3 regions of the Mesorhizobium sp. WSM4807 genome follow, and region 1 is predicted to be linked to each of the others. Evidence: predicted binding sites of a transcription regulator. Region 1 holds the regulator's gene; each other region holds the start of a gene.

Region 1 (10,204 bases):
CAGATTTCTGGTCAGGCCCGAGACAGTGAAGTGAATCGACATGTGCGGTCTCCTTTTGACCATCCAGCGCATGACCCAAAAATCGGGATCAACCTTCGCTCCGCTGCCCTTCGGTTCGGCAAGGACCATGCGCCGAACCAACGTCACAGCGGCCCTTTCTGCGTCCAAAGAGACGCGCGGCGCCGCAATACGGACGCGCGGCGCTGCAATGGCCGTTTAACGTCGAAGGCGGGATAAGGTTTCAACTGACTGGCGACACCGGATTGATCGGGGCGCCGGATCGATTGGTCAGCCTGAAACCCACCAGTCAGTTCATGCTTTCGGCGATCGCGTGCGCGTCTCACCGAACCGCTGCGTCAGGGTGCGCAGCAGCGTCTGAGGACGGATATTTGGCTGCCACCGTTTGAATGCCGGCCGGCTATTCGCAGACCATGCGGACCCGTTTTCCGGGTTGGCTGACGTTCCTGCAGGTGAGCGGTTTTGCCGGCTCGGATGACGGCATCGGCGGATCGTTGGAGATCCTCCGCGTGTGCCTTCTCGGCGCCACCGGAGTCTTGATACCGGGGGCCGTCGCCCTTTTCGGCGTTTCGGGCGCCACAGGAAAGACATCGGTCTGCAGCAACTGCGGCTGTTCGGGCTGCGCCTGCTGCGGCGGCCTGTCCCAGAACCGCCGGACATCGAGCGGCCTTGGAATGACGACGGTGCCGTCGTAGCTGCGCGAGCAGCCGCTCCCGAACAGCAGCATCGGGCACAGGATAAAAGGCAGGATCCGTCCCAACATCGGCAACACCCTTGCGGGATTTATAACGCGGCTTCGGCTCTACCGACAACCGTCGGAATACACCGCGGGCAAGGCTAGCGCATGACCCGGAGAATCGGAATCGATTTCGCTGGAGATTATGCGCAAAATCAAAGTGCCGCAGCGTCCCTAGTGAATCCAAAAGGACGCGCGGCGCGCTTGCAAGGCGATCGCGAACGATGCCCGGAGGTGGGCATGGACGATTACCTGCCCAAGCCCATCAGCCCCAGGGCCTTGTTCGAAAGGTCGAGCGCTGGCTCGGCGCGGATGGAGAAATCCGGCGCAACGCGGGATAGACATCCGCGTCAGGCTGTAGAGTTCAGCCGCGATTCGGCGACACGTTGCGGCAAGACTATGGTGCGATCGCACCATACCAAAGCGCGCGTCCGGTTGGGACAATAAGCGCATTCGAGTTCCGCCCTCCAGTTACGGGCGGGAGCAGCGACCGCCGGCAAGAAGCAGGGTCAGATTTACCCCAACGGACCTGTTTCGGCGATGGCGCGGCCATGACCTCCTTGGCCGCATGCAACGCGCTCCCGCCCGGATTTTCTTTTTCGGCGCCAATTGTCTCGCCTGTCGAGGGCAAATGCCGGCCGGAAATCGTGCAAGCTGCTGATTCCAGCGGCAAACCACGGCCGTGCCGGCGAGACCCGCGGCGCCTCCTTTTTGACACGGCAGTGCGGCGTTACCGGGCTGACATCAAACTGTCATGTGACTGTAATAATCGGGGGCTATTGGCCTCAGCGGGCGCCGAAGGAATGGCGCCGAGAGACCATTTTCCGAACAGGAGCAGGCCACATGAAGAAATTCCTCCTTACGGCGTCGGCCGCGGCGCTTGCGCTCGCCGCGTCGGCTGGTTATGCCGCCGCGCGCGACCAGATTCAAATCGTCGGTTCGTCCACAGTGTTCCCCTTCACGACGGCTGTTGCTGAAAAGCTCGGCCAGAGCGGAAAGATCAAGACCCCGGTCGTCGAGTCGACTGGCACCGGCGGCGGCATGAAGCTGTTTTGCCAGGGCGTCGGCGAAAATACCGCCGACTTCACCAATGCCTCGCGCGCCATCAAGGACAGCGAACTTAAAACCTGCAAGGCAAACGGCGTGACGCCGGTCGAGATCAAGGTCGGCTTCGACGGCATCGTACTGGCCAACTCGAAGGCAGGGACTGTCGTCGATCTGACCAAGGAACAGGTTTTCAAGGCGCTCGCCAAGAACGTCGCCGTTGACGGCAAGGTCGTCGCCAATCCCTACGTGAACTGGTCGGATGTCGATGCGTCGCTTCCCGCGACAAAGATCGAGGTGCTTGGCCCCCCGCCCACGTCTGGCACGCGCGATGCGTTCGTTGAACTCGTCATGGATGCGGCCTGCCAGGAAGAAGTGAAGGCGGCTAATGAAAAGGGCTGCGGCGAGATCCGCGAAGACGGCGCTTTTGTCGAGGCAGGCGAAAACGACAATCTGATCGTCCAGAAGCTGGAAGCCAACCCCAATGCCTTCGGCATCTTTGGCTTCTCGTTCCTTGACCAGAACGCCGACAAGCTGCAGGGCCACAAGGTCGACGGCGTCGAGCCGACCTTCGAGAACATCGCATCCGGCGATTACGGCGTTTCCCGCTCGCTCTATGTCTATGCCAAGAAGGAGCATGTTGGCGTCATCCCCGGCATGCAGGAGTTCATCGCCGAGTACACCTCGGAAGGTGCATGGGGTCCTGATGGTTATCTGGCCGACAAAGGCTTGATTCCGCTGCCGGACGCCGAGCGCGCCAAGTGGGCCGAAAACGCCAAGGCCCTGAAAGGCATGGGCTCCTGATGTTTCGGGGTCCGGGCGCGTATCCGCTCTGACCCCTCATGCTCTAAAGCACAAAGCGCGGGACCCAGGTCCCGTGCTTTGAGCCGGTGAATGACCGGCGGTCGAGGGGACGTCCTGAATGGTCGGTTATCTCGTTGTTCTACTGTTAGGTCTGGCCGCTGCGGCCTATTGGATCGGCCGGACACGCGCAATTGCCAGTGTCAACGGCGACGTCGCGCGATTGCATTCGCTGCCTGGCCAACATGGCATGTTTCTGGCGCTTTTGGCTGCCGGTCCCGCGCTGCTTGCGCTCGTGTTGTGGTCGCTGGTGACGCCGGGAATTGAATCGTCGATCATTGCCGACCGCTTCGCCTCCGAGTTGTCGGGAATGGGCGTTCCGCAGGTCGAAGCTTTCATCCGCGACGCTCGCGCGATGGCCTTTGGCGGGCTTGTCGGCTTCGCCGACCCGACGAAAGAGGCAGCCGCTGCCGTCTACAAATCGATCCATACGACCAGCACCTGGATCATCTGGGCCGTCGCGCTCGTGCTTTCCGCGTCCGGATTTTACTGGGCCTATTCGCGCATCGCCCAAGCCTACCGGGCGCGCCACGTGGTCGAGCGCGTTCTTCGCGCATTCTTGATCGCCTGTTCGGTGGTCGCAATCCTGACGACGATCGGTATCGTCCTGTCGCTTATCTTCGAATCCCTGCGGTTCTTCCAACAGGTGCCGTTCTATAAGTTCCTGTTCGGCACGCACTGGTCGCCGCAGAGCGCCTTCACCGGTGCGGGGACGGAAGCCGGGGCGGTCAACCAGGACATTTTTGGCGCGGTGCCGCTCTTTGCCGGCACGTTGCTCATCACCTTCATCGCTATGCTGGTGGCCGCACCTATCGGGCTGATGGCTGCGATCTACCTTTCGGATTACGCCTCCAAAAGCGTCCGCGCGGTGGCAAAGCCGGTACTGGAAATCCTCGCCGGCATTCCGACCGTCGTCTACGGCTTCTTCGCCGCGCTGACGGTTGCGCCCTACTTCCGCGGTATGGGCGAAAGCCTGGGCCTCAGCGTCGCGTCCGAATCCGCGCTCGCCGCAGGCGTGGTCATGGGTATCATGATCATTCCCTTCGTTTCCTCGCTTTCCGATGATGTGATCAATGCCGTTCCGCAATCCCTGCGAGACGGTTCCGCCGGCCTCGGCGCGACCAAGTCGGAAACCATCCGCAAGGTGGTCCTTCCCGCTGCCCTTCCGGGCATCGTTTCGGCGATGCTGCTCGCCGTCAGCCGCGCAATTGGTGAAACAATGATCGTGGTCATGGCGGCGGGCCTGGCGGCAAACCTCACGGCCAACCCGCTCGAAGCGGTCACCACCGTGACGGTGCAGATTGTGACGCTGCTTGTAGGCGATCAGGAATTCGACAGCGCCAAGACGCTTGCAGCCTTCGCACTCGGCCTGGTGCTGTTCTGCATCACGCTTACCCTCAACATCGTCGCATTGCGCGTCGTCCAGAAATACCGAGAGCAATATGACTGATGCGATCGCGTCATTCGGCGCCGGCCGGCGGCCGGTCAGCGTTCATACCGACAATGCCGCGAAGGCGCGGCTGAAGGGTCGTTACCGCACTGAAACGTGGTTCAAATGGCTTGGCGCCGCAGCCGTCGCGTTGGCCGGCTTATTCCTTGTGCTGCTCCTGTCGACGATCGTCACGCAGGCGATCCCGGCGCTGCGGCAGAACTATCTGACGCTGCCGATCGATCTTTCGGCGGCCAAGGTCGACCCGGCGAAACTCGACGCCGCCAACTACGACGCCATCGCTCAGGAAGCGCTTACGGCAAAATTTCCTGATGTGACGAGCCGTCAGGACAAGCGCCTGCTGCGCGGACTGATTTCCACCGGCACAGGCGTCTTCCTGCGCAAAGATATTGCGGCTGATCCGGGGATGCTCGGAGGAACAGTGGACTATGCGGTTCCACTTGACGATTTTGCCGACCTTTATCTCAAGGGGTTGCTTGCCGACGTCGGTTCGGACGAAGCGATTTCGACAAGCGTCACGCCTTCGGAAACCAGCGGCGACATCGATCTGACGTTCGGCGACGACGCCATGCTGACGCTGGCGCGTGGCAATGGTGCGACCGAGGGCGAAAACGGTATGCTCACGCTGACGAGCGGCGCATCGTCGCTGCTGGTCGCGTTCAATGGCGGTACGGTCAAGCTGACCGCGCTGTCGCCTGGGGCCAACGGGACGGCGGTCGCAAAAGGCACGGTGATCGAGGCGCTGGACAGCACGGCGCCCGCAGCGAGCGGCCAGGCATTCCTGCGCGTCATCGACACGCCAGAAGCATCGCGAAAGATTTCCGACAAGATGATCGTCTGGCTCGACACGCTGAAGAGCGCCGGCCTGATCGAAAGCCGGTTCAACTCGATCTTCTTCTTCACCGGCGCAAGCCGCGAGCCGGAACTGGCCGGTGTCTGGGGCGCGGTCGTCGGATCGTTCCTGACCATGATCGTCACGCTCGCCATCGCCTTCCCGATCGGCGTTTCGGCGGCGATCTATCTTGAGGAATTTGCCCCCAAGAACCGGCTGACGACGATCATCGAAGTGAATATCAACAATCTGGCGGCGGTGCCTTCGATCGTCTTCGGCCTGCTTGGACTTGCCGTATTCCTGAATTTCTTCGGCATGCCGCGCTCAGCCCCGGTGGTCGGCGGCATGGTGCTGGCGCTGATGACCCTGCCGATCATCATTATCGCCTCGCGCGCTTCGTTGCGCGCCGTGCCGCCGTCGATCCGCGAGGCGGCGCTCGGCATCGGAGCGTCCAAGGTCCAGACCGTATTCCATCACGTCCTGCCGCTGGCGATGCCGGGTATCATGACCGGCACCATCCTCGGAATGGCGCATGCGCTGGGCGAAACCGCGCCGTTGCTGATGATCGGCATGGTCGCCTTCATTGTCGACATTCCCGGCGGCTTCACCGATCCCGCGACGATCCTGCCGGTGCAGATATTCATGTGGGCGGATTTCCCGGAAGCTGGATTCCAGCAGAAGACTTCGGCGGCGATTTTGATTTTGCTGCTGTTTTTGGTCATCATGAACGCCATCGCGGTGATACTGCGCAGGCGCTTCGAGCGGCGCTGGTAAGGAGTAGAGGATATGAACATCATGACGGAAGCCGGCGTTGAGCAGAAACTGAGCAGCGGAACCAATGCCCCTTCGATCAAGATGAAGGGCGAAAAGGTCTCTGTTCATTACGGCGAGAAGCGAGCTCTGTTCGACGTGGATATCGATGTCCGCGAGAACCAGGTGACGGCGTTGATCGGCCCATCGGGCTGTGGCAAGTCGACATTCTTGCGGTGCCTGAACCGAATGAACGACACCATCGATATCGCGCGGGTGAGCGGCAAGATCACGCTCGACGGTGAGGATGTCTACGACCCGAAAATCGATGTCGTCGAGCTGCGAGCTCGCGTCGGCATGGTGTTCCAGAAGCCGAACCCGTTTCCGAAGTCGATCTATGAAAACGTCGCCTACGGTCCGCGCATTCACGGCCTGGCCAGGAGCAAGGCCGAGTTGGACGGCATCGTTGAATCGAGCCTGAAGAAGGCCGGCCTGTTCAACGAGGTCAAGGATCGCCTGCTCGAGTCGGGCACCGGTCTCTCCGGCGGACAGCAGCAGCGCCTGTGCATCGCGCGCGCCATCGCCGTATCGCCGGAAGTGATCCTGATGGACGAGCCCTGTTCGGCGCTCGATCCGATCGCCACCGCCCGCGTCGAGGAACTGATTGACGAACTGCGCCAGAACTACACGATCGTCATCGTCACCCATTCGATGCAGCAGGCAGCGCGCGTGTCGCAACGCACGGCGATGTTCCATCTCGGCTATCTGGTCGAGGAGGGCGCGACCGACAAGATGTTCACCAACCCCGACGACAAGCGCACCCAGGACTACATCACCGGCCGGTTCGGCTGAGCGGTCCGGCGGCGAATTTCGAACACGAGGACAGTATCATGGGTGAACACACCGTCGCATCTTTCGACGAGGAACTGGAGCACATCGACAGGCTGATCCGCGATATGGACGAGCTCGCCGCCGCGATGGTCGCAGCCTCGATCCGCGCGTTGCTTGCATCAGACAATGCGATGGCGCAGCGCGTCGTCTCGGACGACGCCATCATGGATGCGCGGCAGCGCGAACTCGACGATAGTGCGATCACGCTGATCGCCAAGCGGCAGCCGATGGCGCAAGATCTGCGCGCCGTGGTTGGCGCAATCCGCATGGCCGGCGATCTCGAGCGCATCGGCGACCTGGCCAAGAACATAGCCAAGCGGGTCAGCGCAGTCGGGCAGAGCGCCACGCCGCGTAATCTCTCGCACGGTATCGACGCGATGGCGGATCTCGTTCTTGTGCAGCTCCGCGGCGTGGTCGAGCACTATGTGTCGCGCAATGCCGGCGCGTTGAAAGAACTGCGCGCCGACGACCAGAAGATCGACGTGAAATACACGGCGGTTTTTCGCGAACTCCTGACCTACATGATGGAGGATCCGCGCAACATCACCGCCTGCACGCATCTTCTGTTCTGCGCCAAGAATCTCGAGCGTATCGGCGATCACGTCACCAACATCGCCGAAAACGCCTACTATGTCGTGACCGGGCAGCAATTGCCGGCGGATCGCCCGAAGCTCGACGAAACGACGATGTCGGCGCCGGCGACATGACGGGGGTGACCGGTCGATGATCGCGCCACGCATCATGGTGGTGGAGGACGAAGAGCCGCTGGGCGTCCTCCTCCGCTACAATCTGGAATCCGAAGGCTATCAGGTCGAGGTGGTGACGCGCGGCGACGAGGCCGAAATCCGGCTGCAGGAAAACGTGCCCGATCTTCTGGTGCTCGACTGGATGGTGCCGGCGGTTTCCGGCATCGAGCTTTGCCGACGCCTTCGGATGCGCCCCGAAACCGAGCGGCTGCCGATCATCATGCTGACTGCACGCGGCGAGGAGAGCGACCGGGTGCGCGGCCTCTCGACAGGGGCCGACGACTATCTGGTCAAGCCGTTCTCGACACCGGAATTCATGGCCAGGATCAAGGCGCTGCTGCGCCGCGCCAAGCCCGAAGTGCTGTCCAGCGTGCTGAAGGTCGGCGACATCGTGCTCGATCGCGAATCGCACAGGGTCTATCGCAAGAAGAGCGAGATCCGGCTCGGGCCAACCGAATTCCGGCTGCTCGAATTCATGATGCGGCACCCGGGTCGGGTCTTCTCGCGCAGCCAGTTGCTAGACAATGTCTGGGGCGAGACGATCTACATCGACGAGCGCACGGTGGACGTCCATGTCGGACGGTTGCGCAAGGCGGTCAACAATGGTCGCATGCCCGATGTCATCCGCACCATCCGCGGCGCGGGCTATGCGATCAGGGAAGACTAGCTGATATCCAGGTGATGCCGGCCTGCGACCGGCGATTTCCTGCGCTTCCGGTACGTACCCAAAAGTACGCTCCGTTCCGGTTCTCGGAACTCACGCAGTCTGGTCGGCTCGCGCCCGTCTTCGAGCCGGCGCGGCCTGACCTGAATCTCAACACATCCCCAAGTTGCAATCCGTTCCTTGCCTTTCGGAGTCAGGCCACGTGCTTCCTGATCATGCCGGACTTCCCTTGTATGCCCGGCGCGAAAATCTCCTGGTCGACGAAGCTCAGCGCCCGCAAGGCGCAGCCTTCGCGGATCAGCGGCAGCTCGTTCGTCTCGGTGTCGAAGGAAATCGAACCCGAATGATGGCCGCCGGCGGTCTGGGCGATGGCCTCGCGCAGGGCCGGCTCGATCAGGTCGAAGGCGGCAGCGCTGGCGCCGACCATGGCGACCGGCGCCGGATCGATCAGCGCGAACAGGCTGCCGAGCCCGAAGCCGAGCGCTTCGCCGGCCTTGCGGTAGGCTTCGCGCTCCGGTCCGTCCGCCTGGCGCGCCCGGGCCGCCAGTGCCCGCATCTCGGCGTCGCTGACATCGGCGACCGGCTCTGCGTTCTCGCTCAATTGCCTTGCGTTGCGCCAGATGGCGTAGTTGCCGGCATAGGCCTCGACGCAGCCGCGCCGCCCGCAGCGGCAAAGCGCGCCGCCCGGCCGATGAATCATGTGGCCGAATTCGCCGCCCGAGGAATGGGTGCCGGTGAACAGTTCGCCCTTCAGCACCAGCCCCATACCGATGCCGTGCGAGAGCAGGATGGCGATGAAATCGTCGCGGTAGCGATCCGGCTCGCGCCAGCGCAGCGCCACGGCCATCATGTTGCAGTCGTTCTCCATGATGGCCGGGATGCCGAACTCGCGTTCCAGAATGTCGGCGAAGGCGATGTTAGTCTGCGGCGTGATCGGCGACCACAACATGGCGCGCGCATGCGAATCGGTGATGCCCTGGATCGCCAGCGCGATGCGGGCGACGCTTTGGACGTCGAGGTCGGGGTCTTCGATCCGGCGCCGCACGATGGCGACACATTCGTCGATCAGCTCGTCGCGCGACATGGTCAGCGTGTCCAGCCGGCGTTGTTCCTCGGCGACCACCTGTCCGGCATAATCGATGACAGCGACCGACAGGAAATTCAGCGACAACACGACCGCCAATACCGCAGCGGCTTCCGGATTGAGGCTGAGGCCGACCTGCGGTCGGCCGCGTTTCATCGAAACGGTCTCGCTCGCCTTGCTCTCGGTCAGGATGCCTTCCTGGATCAGGTCGGAAGAGATCGCCGATATGGTCGAATGGCTGAGGCCGGTGGTTGCGGCGATCTCGGTCCGCGACGGCTGGCCGGCCCGGCGTACCGCAGAAATCACCATGGCCCGGTTGCGCCGGCGCAAATCGTCATGACGGATTCCAACCGACATTCTTTTGCTTCCTCCCTATTGCCGCGGCCGCTCATGAATCGGAAGCCGTCGGTAATGTCCGACAAATAGTGGCAGAAGCAGCAGGCCCTGTCATTATTTATTCCGAGGCTCGAAATAAGTCGGCAGGGACATCAAAATCCATCGGAATTGATGTTGACAGCGCTTCGCGGTTGGACCAGTATTTTTTCGAGGCTCGAAAAAATAGGGGGCCTTTGTGCCGGCCTTCGGGCCAGTTGGTCGCGCCGTACGCGGCGCAGGGAGGATATCATGAAGAGATTCGCAGCCGCCATTCTGGCGGGGGTCGCCATGTCGCTGACGCTCGCGTCGGTCGCACAGGCCAAGGACAAGGTCATTGGCGTTTCGTGGTCGAATTTCCAGGAAGAGCGTTGGAAGACCGACGAAGCCGCCATGAAGACTGCGATCGAGGCAGCCGGCGACAAGTATATTTCCGCCGATGCACAGTCCAATCCCGGCAAGCAGTTGACCGATGTCGAGAGCCTGATCTCGCAGGGCGCCAACGCGCTGATCATCCTTGCGCAGGACGCCTCGGCCATCGGGCCGGCGGTGCAGAAGGCGCTGGACGAAGGCATTCCGGTCGTCGGCTATGACCGGCTGATCGAGAACAAGGACGTGTTCTATCTGACCTTCGACAACCAGGAAGTCGGCCGCATGCAGGCCCGCGAAGTGTTCAAGGTGGCGCCGGAAGGCAATTACGTCTTTATCAAGGGCTCGGGCGCCGATCCGAATGCCGATTTTCTGTTCGCCGGCTCC
Region 2 (10,204 bases), on a different contig from region 1:
GTGGTTGCCGTCATAGAAGGGCGCCAGCCGACCAGCCTGTTCCGCGGCATTGAGGCCTTGGCCGACCTGGCGTTGACGCAGCTCAAGGAAGTGCTCGACGTCTACGCGTCGCGCTCGGTGGAAAAGATCGGCTTCGTGCGTGATCGCGATGATCAGATCGACGCCGTGTACACCTCGCTGTTTCGCGAGTTGCTGACGTACATGATGGAAGATCCGCGCAACATCACGCCTTGCACGCACCTGCTGTTTTGCGCCAAGAATATCGAGCGGATCGGCGATCACGCCACCAATATCGCCGAGACGATCTACTACATCGTCACCGGCGACCAGATGCCGGCCGAGCGGCCGAAGGGCGACAAGACAGACAAGATTGTGCTTCCCGTAACGCTTCCGGCGAAGTGAACGGCTGCCTCTCGAACCCATTGCTGATTTAGGCTAAGCTTTACCGAACGTTCCTGGTCCTGACCCGAGGCCATGCCTCCAGGAGGTAGCGATGGAAACCGTTCGGAACCTGACGCCGGCCCCGCCGACATCGGCCATCGTCGCTTCCAGCGTCTATACCGCCGGCCGGCGTGTCGCCGACATTCCGATCGAGGAAGCTGGCGAATGGGCCAAGAAGCCAGGTCATGTCGTCTGGATCGGCCTGCTGGAGCCGGACCGCAACCTGTTGCTTCGCGTCCAGGCGCAATTCCACCTGCACGATCTGGCGATCGAGGACGCCGAGCATCCGCATCAGCGGCCGAAGATCGAGCAATATGGCGATGCGTTGTTCATCGTTGCCCGCACGGCTCAACTGATCGACAGGCGCGTCACCTTCGGCGAGACGCATCTGTTCGTCGGCGCCGGCTACATCGTCAGCGTCAGGCACGGTCCCTCGACTTCTTATGCCGTCGTTCGCCAGCATTGGGAAAGCTGCCCGCATTCGCTAGCCAAGGGCGAGGATTTCGTCCTCTATGCCATTCTCGATTTCATCGTCGACAACTACATGCCGGTGCTCGAGCAGATCGAGGACGAGGTCGAGGCGATCGAGGACAGGGTTCTGCTGAAGCCGATGACCGGCTCCGACATAGAGCGGCTCTACATGCTGCGCCGCGATCTCTTGCGCCTGCGCAACGCCGCGCTGCCGCTGGTGGAAGTCTGCCGCCGGCTGACCAGCGCCGACCTGCCGCAGATCCATGCGGCCATGCACCCGCTGTTCCGCGACGTCACCGACCACATCCGCACCGTCCAGGAGAAGATCGACAGCTTGCGGGAGGTGCTCGCATTTGCCTTCGAGGCGAGCCTCCTGGTTGGCCAGAGCCAGGAAACGGCGATCACCAAGAAGCTCGCCTCATGGGCTGCAATCCTGGCGGTGCCGACGGCGCTCGCAGGCATCTACGGCATGAACTTCAACGACATGCCGGAACTTAGGATGGAATATGGCTACCCGGTCGTTCTGGGAGCGATTATTTTGGTCTGCTCGGTTCTCTATTGGCGCTTCCGCAAGAGCGGCTGGCTGTGAAGAGTAGGGCAGTAGGGCAGTAGGGCAGTAGGGCAGTAGGGCAGTAGGGCAGTAGGTAAAGATGGCGCCTCACGAGCGCAGTCTTTTGCAGTTCACCACATACTGCCGTACTGCCTTACTCCCCTATTCCCCTACCTACTGCGCCGCCGCTCCGAAGCGGGCTGAAACGCAATGCGAGCGTGGTACTTGCAATAGGGTCCGGTTTCGGCCGCGTCGTTGCCGCAGAAATGGAACTCTTCCGAAAGCGGATCGCCATTCGGCCATTTGCATGTCCGCTCGGTCAACTCGACGAGTTGCAGATGCCGCGAGATCGGCACGACGACGTTCTCGACCGGACGGACGTAATGACGCGCCACCGGTACGGTGTCGAATTGCGCCTGCAGCGCGGTCGCGCCGATCGACGTGGTGATATGCCGCGCGGTGCTTGCCGCCCGCGACACCGATTTCTGGACGCTCGATCCTTGCACGCTCTTCTTCTGGCGTGCCGGCGTGGCGGTCGAGCGTCCGCGGCCCGACAGTTTCAGCCGATGCACCTTGCCGATGACGGCATTGCGGCTGACGCCCCCGAGCTGTGCCGCGATCTGGCTGGCGCTCAGTCCCTCCGACCACAATTTTCTAAGAAGTTCGACCCGCTCGTCAGTCCAATTCATGAGACCGCGCTCCTGCTGAAATGTGCGGCGATCGGAATCCTTCCACGATCCGGCTTCCGCCGGGCAGACACCACATATATCGGGTGATTAGGTCCGCCGCACGAAATCTAGTTATTTCTCGACTACAATTACCTTATGCGCTGACTCAGTGACAAGAGTCTGAGGGCCAACACGAATCAGTTTTTTCGGTTTTCCCCAACTTGCCCGGTCGCTGATGAGCCGGCGTCTCGCTGGAGAGCTTGCCGCGCGTCCTTGCGCGACGTTTTCGTTGACTTCATGGCCGAAAAACACGATAAGCCGCAACGCCGCCGCTTTGGCGGCTTTTTGATTTTCCGGTTCCGGAGACGCATATAATGAGCGGTTCGGCGCTTTTCGAGACCTTTACCCGCGCACCCCTGGCCTTCGACCATGGGGAAGGCACTTGGCTGGTCACCGACAAGGGCGAGCGATATCTCGATTTTGGCGGCGGCGTCGCCGTGAATTCGCTGGGCCATAGCCATCCGCACCTGGTCTCGGCACTCACCGAGCAGGCGGCCAAGGTCTGGCATGTCTCCAACCTCTACGAGATTCCGGGACAGAGCCGTCTGGGCGAGCGGCTGGTCGACGCCACCTTCGCCGACAAGGTGTTCTTCACCAATTCCGGCGCCGAGGCGCTGGAATGCGCCATCAAGACGGCGCGGCGCTATCACTTCGTCAAGGGCCATCCCGAGCGCTTTCGCATTATCAGCTTCGAAGGCGCCTTTCATGGCCGCACGCTGGCGACCATCGCCGCCGGCGGCCAGGATAAATACCTGGAAGGCTTCGGACCCAAGGTCGAAGGTTTCGACCAGGTCGGCTTCGACGACATCGACGCCGCCGAAAGGGCGATCACATCAGAGACCGCCGCGATACTGATCGAGCCGGTGCAGGGCGAGGGTGGCATCCGCCCGGTGCCGACGCAGTCGCTGAAGCGGCTGAGGCAGCTCTGCGAACAGCATGGCCTGCTCCTGATCTTCGATGAGGTCCAGTGCGGCATCGGCCGCACCGGAAAACTGTTCGCGCATGAATGGGCTGGCGTCACGCCCGACATCATGGCGGTTGCCAAGGGCATCGGCGGCGGCTTTCCGATGGGCGCCTGTCTCGCCACCGACGAGGCGGCCGTCGGCATGACCGCCGGCGTGCACGGCACGACTTTCGGCGGCAATCCGCTGGCGATGGCGGTCGGCAACGCCGTGCTCGACGTGGTGCTGGAAGACGGCTTCCTGGAGGAGGTCCAGCGCAAGGCGTTGCTGCTGAAGCAGGGGCTGGCGGGCGTCGCCGACGAGTTTCCTGACATCATCGAAGACATCAGGGGCACCGGCCTGATGCTCGGCCTGAAATGCGCCGCACCCAACACCAAGGTGAACATGGCGTTGCGCGACCAGCATCTGCTTGCGGTTCCGGCCGGCGACAACGTTCTTCGCCTGCTGCCGCCGCTCACCGTCACCGACGCCGAGATCCATGAGGCGCTCGACCGCATCCGTGCCGGTGCCCGGGGCCTGGCCGATGCCATCGCCGCGGCTGCCGCGAAGTAACAGTCGAAAGACCCCAAATGAGCCTTCGCCATTTCACTGATCTTTCCGCCGTTTCCGAGGGCGATCTGCGCTTCATGCTGGACGATGCCGTGGTGCGAAAGGCAAGGCTCAAGGCTGGCGAGCGGACAAAACCGCTCGAAGGCAAAGTGCTGGCGATGATCTTCGACAAACCGTCGACGCGCACGCGCGTGTCCTTCGACGTCGGCATGCGCCAGCTCGGCGGCGAGACCATCATGCTGACCGGCACCGAGATGCAGCTCGGCCGCTCCGAAACCATCGCCGACACGGCCAAGGTGCTGTCGCGCTATGTCGATGCGATCATGATCCGAACCACATCGCATGACCGGCTGCTGGAGCTGACCGAGAACGCCACCGTTCCCGTCATCAACGGGCTGACCGACGATACCCACCCCTGCCAACTGATGGCCGACATCATGACCTTCGAGGAGCATCGCGGTCCGGTCGCCGGCAAGACAATCGCCTGGACCGGCGACGGCAACAACGTGCTGCATTCCCTGCTGGAGGCATCGGCGCGGTTCCGCTTCAACCTCAACGTCGCCGTGCCGGAAGGCAGCGAGCCGGCGCAGAAGCATGTCGATTGGTCGACGGCGCATGGCGGCAAGTTGCACTTCACCCGCTCGCCCGAGGAGGCGGTCCACGAGGCCGACTGCGTCGTCACCGACTGCTGGGTGTCGATGGGCCAGGAGCACCGTGCTCGCGGCCACAATGTCTTCTCACCCTACCAGGTCAATGCGGCGCTGATGGCGAAGGCAAAGCCGGACGCATTGTTCATGCACTGCCTGCCGGCGCATCGCGGCGAGGAGGTCACCGACGAAGTCATCGACGGGCTGCATTCGGTAGTGTTCGACGAGGCCGAGAACCGGCTCCACGCCCAGAAGGCGGTTTTGGCCTGGTGTCTGGGCGCTTGATCCGGGCCACCTTGATCCGGCACTGCGTGGTGCCTATCTCAGGCGCATCACGCAAATCGAGCGCGTTTCGACGCATGCGCCCCGGAGGGCGGCATGGCCGCGCCCTGGAGCTTTGTCATGTTGGAAACTCATCAATTGGCTGAACAACAACCCAAACTCGGCGAATTCGGCTACGCCGGCGACGATTATGTCGTGCCCTTCGAGGTCGGCCCGCTCGACGTGCGCGGCCGCACCGTCCAGCTCGGGCCGATGCTCGACGCGATCCTCAGCCGTCATGACTATCCCGAGCCGGTCGCTCGCCTGCTGGCGGAAGCCTGCGTGCTGACGGTGCTGCTCGGCACCTCTCTCAAGTTCGAAGGCAAGTTCATCCTGCAGACCCGCACGGACGGACCGGTCGATATGCTGGTGGCGGATTTTTCCACGCCGCATGCGCTACGCGCCTACGCGCGCTTCGACGCCGACCGGCTGGAGGCTCTGACGTCTGCCGGCGAAACTTCGCAGCAGACGCTGCTCGGCAGCGGTGTCCTGGCGCTGACGATCGACCAGGGCGCCCACACGCAGCGCTATCAGGGCATCGTCCAGCTCGACGGCGAGACGCTGGAGGAGGCCGCGCGCACCTATTTTCGGCAGTCGGAACAGATCCCGACCGATCTCAGGCTCACGGTGGCCAAGCTGTTGACGCCCGGCGTCGGCGGCGCCCGCGAGCAATGGCGTGCCGGTGGCATCCTGGCGCAGTTCCTGCCGCAATCGCCGGACCGCATGCGCGTGCCCGATCTTCCAGGCGGCGACGGCGATCCGCGCCAGGAGATCCACGATCCGGCCGACAATTCCTGGCAGGAACTGCTGGCGTTGCTTGGCACCATCGAGCCTACGGAACTGATCGACCCGACGATCGGCGCCGAGCGGCTGCTTTACCGGCTGTTCCACGAGCACGGCGTGCGCGTCTTCGGCGGCGTACCGGTTGCCGACCAGTGCTCATGCTCCAGGGAGAAGATCCGCGGCATTCTCGGAGGCTTCTCCGCCGACGAGATCAGGGACAGCACCGAGGATGGCGGCATTCACGTCGCCTGCGAATTCTGCTCGAAACAATATGACTTCGACCCGGCGGAGTTTGCCGCCGCGCAATAACGAGCGTCAGTGCTGCCTATCTGCTCGCTGGCATTCTTCCAATGGAAGTAGGAATCGCCAAATACCGGGTGCGGTGCCTTCGCAGAACTTGGGTTCCTCGCCCCACGGAGTGGGGCCACCTCTCCCCCGCTTCGCGAGGGCGTGGAACCCAAGTGAGCGTCAATTGACGGTGCGCCGCGTGCCCGGCAGGTCGAGCGAAAAGGCGGGGATGGCGATATCGAACGTCTCGCCCCGCTTGTTGCGCATCGTGTAGTGGCCGACCATGATGCCGGATGGCGTTGAGAGCGGGCACCCAGACGTGTATTGATAACTGTCGCCGGGGTTGAGTTCGGGCTGGTCGCCGACAACGCCGGCGCCGCGCACTTCCTCGACCCGGCCGGTGCCGTCGGTGATGTGCCAATAGCGTGACAGAAGCTGCACGAATTCATCCGACTGGTTGTCGATGGTCACCTGGTAGCCCCAGACATAGCGGTTCTCCGACGGGTCGGAGCGATCTTCCAGATAGAACGGCCTGACCTGTACTTCGATGTTGCGCGTAACGGCGCTGTACATAGACTACTCCACAATATGTAGACGGAACTCTCGACGGTCTCCGCAGCTTGGTCAACGGGGTGCTTCCCGTCGCTGCCCGCCTGCTTTGCGCGCAGGTGCCGAAGAACAATGTCATTTAAGTGACACATGACAATGATGGTGTGCAGGGCCGGGCGACTCAGCATCCTGTCGAACTGTTGAAACGGCTTTCATGCGGCCGGTTTTTTTCTGGAGTGACCAGATATCGATGGAATTGACAGTCACAGCCGCCTTGCTTTCCACAGCCCTGCTTCTTGTCAATCTCGCCAGCATCCTGCTCGCTTCGTTGAAGCTGAATCGGCCTGGCAGGATCACGCCGGCAGCTGGCAAGGCGCCGCCGGTGTCGATCGTCGTGCCGTCGCGCGGCGTCGAACCGTTTGCCGAGGAAACGCTCGAGCGCGCCTTCTCTCTCGACTGGCCGCGCTATGAGCTCATCTTCTGCGTCGCCCATGCCGATGACCCGGTGGTCGGGCCGATCACCGACGCGATCGCCCGCTTTCCAGCCGTGACGGCCCGGCTGCTCGTCGGCGACGACCGCATCAGCGGCAATCCGAAACTCAACAATTGCGTGAAGGGCTGGGAGGCAGCGCGCCACCGCTGGGTCATCCTTGCCGATTCCAACGTCCTGATGTCGAGGGACTATGTCCAGCATCTGATGGCGGCATGGCGGCCGGACACTGGCCTTGTCTGCTCGACGCCGATCGGCTCGCGGCCGGACGGGTTCTGGGCGGAGGTCGAATGCGCTTTCCTCAACACGCTGCAGGCGCGCTGGCAATATACCGGCGAGGCGCTCGGCCTCGGTTTCGCCCAGGGCAAGAGCATGTTGTGGAACAAGCCCATGCTCGACGCCAATGGCGGCATCCGTGCGCTTGCCGCCGAGATTGCCGAGGATGCCGCCGCGACCAAGCTGGTCAACGGGCTTGGACTGCGCGTCAATCTCGTCGCCTCGCCCTTCGAGCAGCCGCTCGGTTTGCGCACATTTGGCGAAATCTGGTCGCGTCAGGCCCGCTGGGCACGCCTGCGCCGCGTCACCTTCCCCCTGTTCTTCGCGCCCGAGATCCTGATCGGAGCGGCGCCGCCGCTGGTGCTTGCGCTGGTTGCTGCAGCAGGCGCCGGCTTCAGCCTGTCGGCAACCGCCGTTGCCGTGCTGGTAGTCGCCTATCTCCCGGAATGCGCTCTCGCCTCGGCCAAGGGCTGGCACCTGTCGCTGCGCATGATCCCGGCGATGGTTGCGCGGGACGTGATGCTTCCCGCCATCTGGGTGCGCGGCTGGCTCAGCGGTGCCGTCGACTGGCGCGGCAACACGATGACCATCCGCACCAGCGCCGGTGCGGAATTGGAAGAGACTCCGTCGGGCGCCTGACCGCGCTTGGCTTGACGATTCGAGCGAAGCTGTTCGGCGCGTATCCCTATCTGGCGGCTTTCAGTGCCTGCTCGATGTCTTCGAGCAGGTCGTCTGTGTCCTCCAGGCCGACGGACAGCCTGAGCGTGCCTGGCCCGATGCCGAGTTCGGCACGCGCCTCATCGCTCAGATTCTTGTGCGTCGTCGTCGCCGGATGAGTGATCAGGCTCTTGGCATCGCCGAGATTGTTAGAGATCAGCACGATATCGAGCGCGTTCTGGAAGGTGAAAGCCGCCTGTTTGCCGCCCTTGACGTCGAGGCAGATCAGCGTCGAGCCGCCCGACATCTGCTTCTTGACGACCGCCGCTTGCGGGTGATCGGCGCGGCCGGGATAGATGACGCGGGCGATCTCCGGCTGCTCGGCGAGGAAGTCCGCGATCCGGCCGGCACTTTCCGTCTGCTGGCGCACGCGCAGCGGCAGGGTTTCCAGGCCTTTCAGCAGCGTCCAGGCATTGAACGGCGACAGGCTGGGACCGGTGTGGCGGAAATAGTCGTGCAGGTTCTCGTCGATCCACTTCTTGTCCGACAGGATGACGCCGCCGAGACAGCGCCCCTGGCCGTCGATGTGCTTGGTCGCCGAATAGACGACGATATGGGCGCCGAGCTGCAACGGCTTCTGCTGTAAGGGCGTGGCAAAGACGTTGTCGACGATCAGCCGCGCTCCGATCGAATTGGCAAGTGAGACGACGGCTGCGATGTCGACGACTTCCAGCGTCGGATTGGTCGGGCTTTCAAGGAAGAACAGCTTTGTGTTGGGCCTGACCGCCTTTTCCCAATTGGAGATTTCGGTGCCGTCGACCAGCGTCGCCTCGATGCCGTATTTCGGCGCCAGCGTTTCGACCACCCAGCGGCAGGAGCCGAACAGCGCGCGCGCCGCCACGATGTGGTCGCCGGCCTTGGCGCTGCACAGCAACGCCGCTGTGACCGCCGCCATGCCGGATGCGGTGGCGCGGGCATCTTCGGCACCTTCCAGCGCGCACATGCGCTTCTCGAACATGTCGACCGTCGGATTGGCATAGCGCGAATAGATGAAGCCCGGTTCCTCGCCCTTGAAGCGGGCTTCCGCCGCCTGCGCCGTGTCGTAGACATAGCCTTGCGTGAGATACATCGCCTCGGAGGTTTCGCCGAAGCCGGAACGCAGCGTTCCTGCATGCACGAGGGCGGTCTGAGGCTTCCAGTTGCGCTTGTTGCTCGTCATCACCTTGTTCCAAACACCAAAAATGGTCCAAACACAAAAAAACCGGCCGCGAAAGTCGCAACCGGTCCATACGGCCTTTCGGCCCGACGGTCCTTTAGCGACTTGTTTAACGTGGCTGCAAGCCGACCGGCCAAATCACCACGGGATAATGACCCTTTAGACCTGCACCGCGCTTGCGTCAATTGCCGGCATGATTAAGAGGTTGTACCAGCAGGTTCCGTGGCAAGGACCTGCAACAAAACGAGACCTCGCCCGGCCTTCGAGCGGAGCCAGACTTTGCGGCAGACAGGCATTCTTCCCGATCAGGACATTTCCGCGCTGTTCCAGTCGGGCGCTCTGAAATCGCCGCGCGCGCTTGATGCCGACCAGGTCCAGCCGGCCAGCCTCGACCTCAGGCTTGGCGACAAGGCCTGGCGGGTGCGCGCCTCCTTCCTTCCCGGCCCCAACCACAGGGTTGCTGAAAAACTCGACCGTCTGAAGCTGCACGAAATCAATCTCGCTGATGGTGCGGTGCTGGAGACGGGCTGCGTCTATATCGTGCCGCTGCTCGAGAGCCTGGCGCTTCCGGCAAGCATTTCCGCCTCCGCCAACCCGAAGAGCTCGACCGGACGGCTCGACATCTTCACCCGCGTGATGACCGATCGTGGCCACGAGTTCGACAAGATCGCTGCCGGCTACAACGGCCCGCTCTATCTGGAAGTCAGCCCGCGCACCTTTCCGATCGTTGTCCGCGCCGGCTCGCGGCTGTCTCAGGTCAGGTTCCGCACCGGCAATGCGCTTTTGTCGGAAAGCGAGCTGCACGAATTGCACCGTGCCGAGACGCTCGTCGCCACCGAGCCGCCGAATATTTCCGGCGGCGGTATTGCGCTGTCGATCGACCTCGATGGCGACAAGGACGGGCTGGTCGGCTACCGCGGCAAGCACCACACCGGCCTGGTCGATGTCGACAAGCGCGCGGCACAGGATGTCGTCGATTTCTGGGATCCGCTCTACAAGAGCGGCGCCGGCGAACTGGTGCTCGATCCGGACGAATTTTATATCCTCGTCAGCCAGGAAGCGGTGCATGTGCCGCCGCTCTACGCCGCCGAGATGACGCCCTTCGATCCGCTGGTTGGCGAATTCCGTGTTCACTATGCCGGTTTCTTCGATCCGGGCTTCGGCCATTCGTCGGCCGGCGGCACCGGCAGCAGGGCGGTGCTCGAAGTGCGCAGCCACGAAGTGCCGTTCATCCTCGACCACGGCCAGATCGTCGGGCGGCTGGTCTACGAGCACA
Region 3 (10,204 bases), on a different contig from region 1:
CCGAAGCGGCGGGGCTCGATGCGCTCTATGGTCATCTGAAGCCGCTGGAGATCATCGAGCGCTCGGCCCGGGAGTTCTTTCGCGGCGAAATCGCCGCGGTTTCGTCCTTTGGCGCGGATTCGGCGGTGCTGCTGCATATGATCGCCAAGATCGACCGGACTTTGCCGGTGATCTTCCTCGACACCGGCAAGCATTTCGAGGAGACGCTCGGCTATCGTGACGCGCTCGTTGCCGACTTCGGGCTGACCGACATCCGGGTGATCACGCCCGAAGAAGCGGCACTCGAACGGATCGATCCGACCGGCAATCTGAACGAGACCGACACCGACGCCTGCTGCGGTGTTCGCAAGGTCGAGCCATTGGCGCGCGGCGTCGAGCCGTTCCGCGCCTGGTTCACCGGCCGCAAGCGTTTTCAGGCGACGACGCGGGCGTCGCTTCCGGTGTTCGAGGCGGTCGGCTCGCGCATCCGCATCAATCCGCTGGCGCATTGGACGACCGCCGACCAGGCCAACTATATGCGCGCGCATGCGCTGCGTGAGAATCCACTGGTCGCCTATGGCTATCTGTCCATAGGCTGCTTCCCGTGCACGCAGCCGGTGCAGCCGGGCGATGACGCGCGCAGCGGCCGCTGGGCAGGGCACGCCAAGACCGAGTGCGGCATCCATTTGTCGGGGCTGGAGAAGTCGCTGACCGACGCATCGCTTTAGGATCTTTTTGAGCTTTAGGATTTTCGATGACCGAACTGACGCCAGAGACTGTTACCCGCCTCTGGACCCCGACGGGTTTTAGCGAGGACGAGTGGAGCCATGCCGAGAGTGCCGACGCACTGTCCGGCAATGGCCGCTTCATCCTGCCGCTGCAGGCGTTTCTCGACCTCGATCCGGCGGTGCGCCGGTCGGCGAAGGAGCGCCTCGGCGTGCTGCTTCAGCCCGGCGATCAGCTCGAAAAGATCGCGGACCTGCTCGACCAGATATCGCTGGTGGCGCTGGCCTTCCCGGCTTTCAGTGACGGCCGGTCCTTCTCCAAGGGCGAACTGCTGCGCAGCCGCTACCGTTTCGAGGGCGCGGTCCGCGCCACCGGGCAGGTTCTGGTCGACCAGCTTCCGCATATGCTGCGCCTCGGCTTCGACGAGTTCGAAGTATCAAATCCAGTGTTGCTGAAACGGCTCGAGGAAGGCCGCACCGGCGGTCTGCCGCTCTCCTACCAGCCGACCGTGAAGCCGGAGGCCAAAGGACCCAAATATTCCTGGCGGCGGGTGCGCGCCGGCTGATCTTCCCCACGGAGCATGTCGCATCTGGTCGGACCACTTTGCAGATTCAATCTTTTATTTTCGGCGTCCGCACCTTAAGATAGGGCCTATTATTTCGCGATCCGAAATAAATACCGCCACCAAGGGAGGAACCGGGAATGGCTGGTAAGAAGATACTGATGCTCGTTGGCGAGTTCAGCGAGGAATACGAGATTTTCGTCTTTGAACAGGCCATGCATGCGGTCGGCCACACGGTCCATGTCGTGTGTCCCGACAAGAAGGCGGGCGATATCCTGAAGACGTCGCTTCACGACTTCGAGGGTCACCAGACCTATACGGAAAAGCTCGGCCACGACTACATCCTCAACAAGAGCTTTGCCGAGGTGAATCCGGCCGAATACGACGCCGTCTATGCGGCAGGCGGGCGCGGCCCGGAATATATCCGTATCGACAAGCGCGTGCAGGCGCTGGTGCGGCATTTCCATGAGACCGGCAAGCCGATCTTCACCATCTGCCATGGCGCGCAAATCCTGATGGCAGTCGACGGCGTGCTGCGCGGCAGGGAAGTCGCGGCGCTGCAGTATTGCGAGCCGGAAGTCACGCTCGCCGGCGGCACCTACATCGATGTCGCGCCGACCGGCGCCCATGTCGACGGCAATCTGGTATCGGCCAAGGGTTGGCCGGGCCTCGCCGCCTTCATGCGCGAATGCCTGAAGGTGCTCGGCACCGAGATCCGCCACGGCGAGATCCTGATGCGCGACGAACGCAAGGCGGCTTGAGCCAGGTCTTGGAAAACCGCCGCACCTGTGGTGCGGCGGTGCGTTTACGCAGTCATCCGCGCTTCGCGAAACGACACCAGCTTGCTGCGGCTCTCATCCCACAGAGCCAGCTTGACGCAGCGCAGGCTGTCGAGAAGCGTGACGCGGCCGATTTCGCGCAGTTCCGGATAGTCCCTCAGGACTTCCTGCAGACGATAGCACGGCACCTTGGCGGAGAGGTGGTGCACGTGATGGACGCCGATATTGCCGGTGAACCAGTTCAGTACCGGCGGCAGGTCATAATAGGACGAGCCGTGCAGGGCCGCATGCTGGAACTCCCATTCGGAGTCCTTTGCCCACTCGGTCTCTTCGAACTGGTGCTGGACATAGAACAGCCAGATGCCGGCGGAACCGGCCAGAACGACGATGGGCAAATGGACAACCAGGAACGCTTCGAGGCCGACGAACCAGACGAGGGCAGCGGCGGCGACTGCGATGGCCACATTGGTGGCCATTGACGACACCCAGGGCGTGAGGCCGCCTCGCATCATGCCGACCGGCAGTCTCTGCTCAAAGATGAAAAGCCAAATGGGGCCGAGGCCGAACATGACGAGCGGATGGCGATAGAGACGATAGGCAAGGCGGCCCCGCCAGGACATTTGCCGATATTCGGCGACAGTCAGCGTCGTGATGTCGCCCGTGCCGCGTTCATCGAGGTTGCCGGCGCTTGCGTGATGGGTAGCGTGGGCACGCCGCCAGCAATCGTAAGGGGTCAAGGTCAGGATGCCCAGCCCGCGGCCGATCCAGTCGTCGGCGGTGCGGTTGGCGAAGAAAGAACCGTGGCCGCAATCGTGCTGGATCATGAAGATCCGCACCAGAAAGCCGGCGGCAGGAAGGATCAGGATCAGACCCCACCAATGACCATGGGCATAGGCAGCCGAGGACAGTGCCCACAGCGTGGCAAAGGGGATGAGGGTGATGGCAAGTTCGACGGCGCTGCGCCGCCTGTCAGGTTTCTTGTAACGCGCCAGGATTTTCAACCAGGCACGTTTGCTGTTCGCTACAGCTTCGGGGGAAATCATGTTCATCAGGAAGCATAGACGGACCATTCCGTCGCCGCAAGGCAGGGATCACGCGAAGTTACTGCGCGTAATTGTCGCGCGATGCTCTAGGTGCTGCAATGTCGAAGGGCATGCTTGGACTCCGGCGGCACGCAACGACAGGCGAATGTGTTGGTCTATCGCCGTCTGCCACCGGCGGCTACGCTGCTTTCGATGCCGTCCAGGCGGTCAAGCAATTCCTTGAAACGATCGGGAATGTCGTTCTCCGTCCGGAACGCCGGCAACGCGCGCAGAAAGTGCATCGTTGCCTCGGTGCCGAACTGGCGCCTGATGCCGGCCGCGAGCCTTTCACGTCTTTCGTCATTGTTGCGGGCGCCATTCTTGTTACAGTCGCCATCGTTGCGGGTCATTATCTCAAAATCCTGTGTCGGCTTCGAAACTCTTCCAGCAGACGAATGGTTCCCCCATCGCAGCATCTTGGCAAGCAAAGCCGGCGCTTACAGTAAAATTTGAATTAATATCGAAAGGTCTTCATGGTGCGTCGTCGAAGCGCGAGCGGCCGCTCCAGTATCGCTTGCCCCTTGATTTTTGGCCGCCAAACCTCGATATCGGGCACAAAATCCACATCATTCGAAAAGACGGGAAACGGCGATGAGCGACCAGGCAAAAGACGAACGCGCGCCCGAGGATATCGAAGCGGCTGAGGCCGCCGCCGAGCGCTCGGAAGGCAGCGTCGACGGCGACTATGAAGCGCTTGTGCGGCTGTTGAAGGAAAACGACGAGCTGAAGGACCGCGCACTCCGTGTCGCGGCCGAGATGGAGAATCTGCGCCGCCGTACCGCCCGTGACGTGCACGACGCGCGTGCCTATGCGGTTGCCAATTTCGCCCGTGACATGCTGTCGGTATCGGACAATCTGCGCCGCGCGCTGGATGCGATCCCGGCTGAAACCAAGGCGTCGGGCGATGCCGGCTTCAAGGCGCTGATCGAGGGCGTCGAGCTCACCGAGCGCGCCATGCTATCGGCGCTGGAGCGGCACGGGGTGAAGAAGCTCGAGCCGGAAGGCGAGAAATTCGACCCGAATTTCCACCAGGCGATGTTCGAGGTGCCCAATCCGGAGGTGCCGGCCAACACCGTGGTCCAGGTCGTGCAGCCAGGCTATTCGATCGGCGAGCGGGTGTTGCGGCCGGCCATGGTCGGCGTTGCCAAAGGCGGTCCCAAGCATGTGGCTGGTGAAGCGCCGGTCGAGCCAGGGCCGGTGAATGAGCAAGCTGAGAAGGATGCGTAAGTTAGGGGAGTAGGGGGAATAGGGCAGTACGGGAGTAGGGAATAACGCCACCTACGATAAAGTAGAGCAATTGCCTACTCCGGCCGTTGGCCTGCTCCCCCCTACTCCCCTACTCCCCTACTGCCTTATTCCGCTACTGCCCTACTCAGGCGGCGAAACGCTGGGCTTCCCCGCCATAATAATTGACGTAGCGGGCGCCGATCTCCTGGACCGGCATCACGACGAACACGTCGACCGTCGAGAATTCGCGGTCGATGACGCAGCCGTCGCCGATGCGCGCGCCGACGCGCAGATAGCCCTTGACCAGCGGCGGCATCGCCGCGATCGCGGCCTTGGCATTGACCGCCTCGATCGGCATCAAATCCATGGAACAGTAGCGCCCGGCGACCGCACGCACGTCCCAGGCCGAATTCGTCCGGCAGTGATGGGCGAGATAGGTCAGCGCTTCGGCGTGCGCCGCCGGCACGGTGCCGTGGAACGAAGCGCAACCGGTCATCACGCCGATCCCGTAATGGTTGATATAGGCCCAAATACCTTGCCAGAGCGCCTCGATGGTGCGCTTCGAGCGGTATTCCGGCAAGACGCAGGAGCGGCCGAGCTCGAGGAAACGCTGGCCGGGATGGCGGGCGATAAGATTGGTCAGTTCGAATTCGCCCTCGGAATAGAAGCCGCCGGCCGCTGCCGCGATTTCCTGCCGCAGCAGGCGGTAGGTACCGACAATGCGGCGATGCTCGGGACCGGACAGCGAGGTATCGAAGACGAGCAAATGATCACAAAGCGGATCGAAATGGTCGGCGTCGCGGCGGTCCTGCACCTGGAACAGGTTCTTCCTGGCACCAAGCTCGTCATAGAACACCCGGTAGCGCACTTCCTGCGCGGCGGCGATCTCGGCCTCGTTGCGGGCGAGCCGCACTTCGAGGTTGCCGATTCGGCCGAGCGCTTCGCCTTTTATGACGGCATCGACGTTCCGCCCGGTGAGCAAAGCACCACTGGCGTTCGGCCGAGCGTCACGTTCCGGCATAACTGTATGCACGAGTGATTCTCCTTCGAGCCATCCCTCTTGGCACGGGGATACGGTGTAGGTGCAACAGGATTGTGACAGTACCGTGATACGGTGCTACGGGCAATACTTCGTCGGCTGGGTAATCCTTCAACCGGCTATGTTACGCAGGGAAGCCAGGAAGGACAGCCGGCGGATCAGGCGGCCACCTGGCCCTCGATCGCATGGACAAGCGCGTCGGGGTCGAGCGGCTTGGTGACGAAGCCGCTGGCGCCATGGGCAAGCACCGCGTGGCGCGTCGTTTCCTGGCTGTCCGCCGAAAGCACCATGATTGGAACCGGCGGCACGGCGGTTTCCTCCTCGTGCCGGCGGATGGCGGCGATGGCGTCCAGCCCGTCCATGACAGGCATGTGCAGGTCCATCAGCACCACGTCGAAGCGGTGCTTCTGACCGGTCCCAGTGACGGCCTCGACGGCGGCCTTGCCGTTGCCGACCACTTTCACGCGATGCCCGGCCTTCAGCAGAGTGGCACGAGCAAGCATGGCGTTGATGTCGTTATCCTCGGCGATCAGCACGGACAGCCCCTGCCTGCGGCCGCCAATGGCACGGACGGATGGTGCGCCGGGCTTTTCCAGCTGTGGCAGGGTGAGGGCGGGCACGCTGCTGGTCAAAAGCACGCGCAGCAACGTCTCGCCGCGCACCGGCCTTGCCAGGAAGGTGGCGTAGCCGCTGGCGCGGAACTCGCCCAGCATGCCCCGGTCGGTAGGCGCGATCAGCGTGATCGCCTCGCAATCGGCAAAGCCGCTCTGGCGAAGGCGTTTGAGCAACTTGCCGTCGCCCTCCTCCATGGCCGCATCGACCAGAAGCACGTCGCAGCCTTCTGCGAAGGACGCTGCCTGGGAGGCGGTCGCGGCCAGATCGACCATGCCGCCATTGGCACGGATGGTGCGGGCGATGGCGTCGGCCTCGATGGCGTTCTTCGACAGGATCACCGCGCGCCGTCCTGACAGCGCATTCAGGCGGGTCTGCGGCGGCTCGGTGGCCGATATTGCAGGGATTTCGAAGACGAACTCGGAGCCTTGGCTGAGCCGGCTCGATACCGAAATCGTGCCGCCCATGGCGATCACGAGGCGCCTGGAGATGGCAAGACCGAGCCCGGCGCCGCCATGCGCGCGGGTCGACGTGCCATCAGCCTGTTCGAATTCCTCGAAGATGCGCTCCATGTCGTCCTCGTGCAGGCCGGGACCGGTGTCGGCGACGGTGAAGCATATGCGGTCGGTGGTTTCGGTGCGGGTACGAGCGATGCTCACCAAAACGCCGCCGCTGTCGGTGAACTTGATCGCGTTGCCGATCAGGTTGAGCAGCACCTGCCGGACCCTTCCCGGATCGGCTGATATCATCTGCGGCACGTCGGGTTCGACATGGCAGCCAAGGCCGATATTCTTGGCGAAGGCGCGCGCAGCCAAGAGTTCGACGACGTTGTCGGCGATCTCGCGCACCGACATTGGCTGCGGTTCGGGATCGAAGCGGCCGGCCTCGATCTTCGAATAGTCGAGCAGATCCTCGATCAGCGCCAGCAGTGCGCTGGCCGAGGTCGAGACGGCGCCGACATAGGTCCGTTGTTCGGGCGAGAGATTGGTGTCCGCCAGCAGCCTGGCCATGCCGATGATGCCGTTCATCGGCGTGCGGATCTCGTGGCTGACGGTGGCGAGGAAGCGCGATTTGGCCTGGCTTGCATATTCGGCTCGCTCACGGGCGGTGATCAGCGACGATTCGGCGTGCTTGCGGGCGGTGATGTCGCGGGCGATGGCGCGATGCGAGGCGCCGCCGTTCTCCTTGTCGCGCACGGACAGTTCGATCCATGAGAACCAGCGCGGGCCAGCCGGCGTGCGAATGGCGACGTCGGTGGAACTCAGGCATTCGTGGTCGGAAAAAGCGGCATCGGGAACAATGCCGACGTCGATGCCGAGTTCGGCAAGGGTCCTGCCGGCAAGGTCGCGCTGATCGGCTCCGACAAGATCGGCGAAAACCTTGTTGGCATAGACGATGTGGCCGTCACGGTCGCGGTGGACGACGAGATCGCCAAGCGCGTCGATCAGCCCGCGAAAGCGTTCCTCGCTCTCCTGCATCTCCCACATGCGGTCGGCCAGGGTCTCGACCTCGGCGCGGCTGCGAGCTGCGGTCTCGCCAAGGAGGGCAACCGTACGACGCTCCTTGCGACTGGCACGCAGATGCACGGCGAGACCGGCCATGCCAGTCGCCAAAAGGCCGAAAGTGATGAAGACCGGCGCTCCGGTCAGATGCGACAGACCTGCCAGCACGACTATGGCGACGAGCGTCAGGAACGGCAGGCCTTCGCGATTGGCGGCGGGCAGCTCGGGCGCCAGTGGCGGCGCTGCGATATGCTGCCGTCTTGGCGCCTCCGGGCCGATCTCGTCGACGCTTTCGGCGCTCTCCGTTTCTCTGATGCCGGATTCCGTGACCATGCGGAAACCTTGCCAGACAGAGATTATGGAAAATTGCGGCCGATCGTTCGAATTTTATCGGTCGCGCGGTTTTTTTGCCTTCCTTTCGCGCAAAACGGCAGACGACAGAACTCACATATCCACCACCACGCGGCCACGGATCTTGCCCTCGACGATGTCGTGCGCGGCGTCGATGATGCCGTCAAAGCCAATGGTCGTGGATAGGCTGGCGAGCTTCTGGAGATCGAGGTCCGTGCCGATGCGGCGCCACGCCTCCAGGCGGACCGCTTTTGGCGCCATCACCGAATCGATGCCGAGCAGACAAACGCCGCGCAGGATGAACGGGGCGACGCTCGCCGGCAGATCCATGCCGCCTGCCAGGCCGCAGGCGGCGACGGCGCCGCCATAGGAGGTCATCGAAAGGACGTTGGCCAGCGTGTGACTGCCGACCGCATCGACGCCGCCGGCCCAGCGTTCCTTGGCGAGCGGCTTTGCAGGCTGGGCAAGCTCGTCGCGCGAAATTACTTCCGCAGCACCCAGGTCGATCAGATAGGGGCTTTCAGCGCTGCGGCCGGTCGAGGCGATGACATGATAGCCGAGGCTGGACAGGATCGAGACCGCGACCGAGCCGACGCCGCCGGCCGCGCCCGTCACCACCACCGGGCCGCGATCGGGCACGATGCCGTGCCGTTCCAGCGCGATGACGCAAAGCATGGCGGTGTAGCCGGCGGTGCCGATCGCCATGGCATCATGCGGGCTCATGCCCTGAGGCAGCTGCACCAGCCAGTCGCCGTTGACACGGGCACGCTCGGCATAGGCGCCAAAATGCGTCTCGCCGACGCCCCAGCCGTTCAATATGACCTTGTCCCCCTTGCGCCAGTCGGCATGGGAAGACGAGACGACGGTGCCGGCGAAGTCAATGCCCGGCACCAGCGGCCAGCGGCGGATCACCGGCGCCATGCCTGATATGGCGAGGCCGTCCTTGTAGTTCACCGTCGTCGCCTCGACGGCGACGGTGACATCGCCTTCCATCAGGTCGGCCTCGGTGAGGTCAGTCACCGCGACCGACTGTTTCTTCTCGGCGTCGCGCGAAACGAGGATGGCTTTGAAGGTTTCGGACATGTCTTCTTCTCCTCGGGCTTCTCGAATGGCCACTGTATGGCGGCAGAAGGCCAGGTCAATCGCTTGAGGGCTTGGCCTCGCGCCGCCAACCGATGAGTTCGTCGAAGACGACCACCACCGCGCCGACCGCGATGAAGGCGTCGGCGAGGTTGAAGATGGCAAAGGACCATACCGGGGTGTGGAACAGGATGTAGTCGATCACGTGACCATAGGTAACGCGGTCGAACAGATTGCCGAGCGCGCCGCCGACGATCAGCGCAAAACCGATGCGGGTAAGCACGTGGCCGGGCGGGGTGCGGGCCGCGAGATAGAGCACGAAAGCGACGACGAAAGCGGCGATGACCACCAGGCCGGTGTCGCCGAAGGACGAAAACATCGAGAAGGCGATGCCGGTGTTGTAGGTGCGATACAGCGCCAGGAACGGCACAAGATCGACCTTTTCCTGGAAGGCGAGGCCGGTCTCGACCAGGTATTTCACCCACTGGTCGAGCGCTATCGCGGCGGCGACCAGCAGGGCGTAGGGGAACCATGATTTTGCCGTTGGGGATTTGACCATTTGGGATGTCACGGTTTGGCGTCCTCCGGGGCAAGTTTCAGCGCGCCGCGCCGGATCTCGAACAGCATGATGCCGGTGGCCACCGCGAGATTGAGCGAATCGGCGCGGCCGGCCTGCGGAATCCGCAGCAATCTGTCACAGCTTTCGGCCATGCTTTCGGGCAGGCCCTGCTGCTCGTTGCCCATCATCAGCAGCACCGGGCCTTTGGAAAAGTCGACCGAGCGGTAATCGACCGCACCCTTCAGATGTGTGCCGGCAACGAGGCCAGGAAAGCCTTTTCGCCACGCAAGGAAGGTTTCCGGCGTCGCCTTGGCGACCGGCACCGCGAAGATCGAGCCCATCGTGGCGCGCACGGTCTCGACGGAAAAAGGATCGGTGGTCTCGCCGACCAGGATGATGCCCTTGGCGCCAACGGCATCGACGGTGCGGATGACGGTGCCGAGATTGCCGGGGTCGCGCACGCGGTCGAGCGCCACCCAGACGTCGCCGTCTCGAGCGCGGATGTCCTTCAGCGGCAGGAATTTCTGCGAAAAGACGCCGACCACCATTTGCGGGTTATCGCGGCGGGTGATGGCGACAAGCACTTTTTCCGAAACTTCGAGCACGGTGCCGCCGGCGGCAACCGTGCGCGCCGCGACCTTTTCGACTGCAGCATTGCCGCGTCCGGCCTTGGCGAAGACCAGCGTCCGGATCGACCAGCCGAGGT

What was found. Region 1 encodes PhoB, which activates phosphate uptake and scavenging genes when phosphate is short. Its sites were predicted from a motif close to TGTCATNNANCTGTCAT; they were not measured.
Region 2: the regulator PhoB is predicted to act here: its motif matches at 6,423-6,439, upstream of AC0L3N_RS31045 (ceramide glucosyltransferase).
Region 3: the regulator PhoB is predicted to act here: its motif matches at 5,440-5,456, upstream of olsB (l-ornithine N(alpha)-acyltransferase).

What each region holds. Positions count from the first base shown of each region.
Region 1 is NZ_JBVVQY010000005.1:187,451-197,654, reverse strand. Features, by position in the region: gene AC0L3N_RS08770 (hypothetical protein) at 1-42, opposite strand, end outside; gene AC0L3N_RS08765 (hypothetical protein) at 419-781, opposite strand; gene AC0L3N_RS08760 (PstS family phosphate ABC transporter substrate-binding protein) at 1,598-2,602, shown strand; gene pstC (phosphate ABC transporter permease subunit PstC) at 2,721-4,109, shown strand; gene pstA (phosphate ABC transporter permease PstA) at 4,102-5,715, shown strand; gene pstB (phosphate ABC transporter ATP-binding protein PstB) at 5,728-6,543, shown strand; gene phoU (phosphate signaling complex protein PhoU) at 6,582-7,289, shown strand; gene phoB (phosphate regulon transcriptional regulator PhoB) at 7,306-7,995, shown strand; gene AC0L3N_RS08730 (ROK family protein) at 8,186-9,433, opposite strand; gene xylF (D-xylose ABC transporter substrate-binding protein) at 9,701-10,204, shown strand, end outside.
Region 2 is NZ_JBVVQY010000043.1:1,161-11,364, reverse strand. Features, by position in the region: gene phoU (phosphate signaling complex protein PhoU) at 1-402, shown strand, start outside; gene AC0L3N_RS31075 (magnesium and cobalt transport protein CorA) at 494-1,501, shown strand; gene AC0L3N_RS31070 (GcrA family cell cycle regulator) at 1,633-2,151, opposite strand; gene AC0L3N_RS31065 (acetylornithine transaminase) at 2,505-3,704, shown strand; gene argF (ornithine carbamoyltransferase) at 3,722-4,633, shown strand; gene AC0L3N_RS31055 (Hsp33 family molecular chaperone) at 4,727-5,761, shown strand; gene apaG (Co2+/Mg2+ efflux protein ApaG) at 5,921-6,313, opposite strand; gene AC0L3N_RS31045 (ceramide glucosyltransferase) at 6,540-7,694, shown strand; gene AC0L3N_RS31040 (O-succinylhomoserine sulfhydrylase) at 7,741-8,931, opposite strand; SAM riboswitch at 9,006-9,083, opposite strand; gene AC0L3N_RS31035 (2'-deoxycytidine 5'-triphosphate deaminase) at 9,208-10,204, shown strand, end outside.
Region 3 is NZ_JBVVQY010000011.1:94,979-105,182, reverse strand. Features, by position in the region: gene AC0L3N_RS16725 (phosphoadenylyl-sulfate reductase) at 1-707, shown strand, start outside; gene AC0L3N_RS16720 (DUF934 domain-containing protein) at 734-1,270, shown strand; gene AC0L3N_RS16715 (DJ-1/PfpI family protein) at 1,408-2,028, shown strand; gene AC0L3N_RS16710 (fatty acid desaturase) at 2,073-3,095, opposite strand; gene AC0L3N_RS16705 (hypothetical protein) at 3,245-3,478, opposite strand; gene grpE (nucleotide exchange factor GrpE) at 3,720-4,355, shown strand; gene olsB (l-ornithine N(alpha)-acyltransferase) at 4,501-5,376, opposite strand; gene AC0L3N_RS16690 (hybrid sensor histidine kinase/response regulator) at 5,553-7,841, opposite strand; gene acuI (acrylyl-CoA reductase (NADPH)) at 7,953-8,942, opposite strand; gene lspA (signal peptidase II) at 8,998-9,498, opposite strand; gene AC0L3N_RS16675 (TrmH family RNA methyltransferase) at 9,507-10,204, opposite strand, start outside.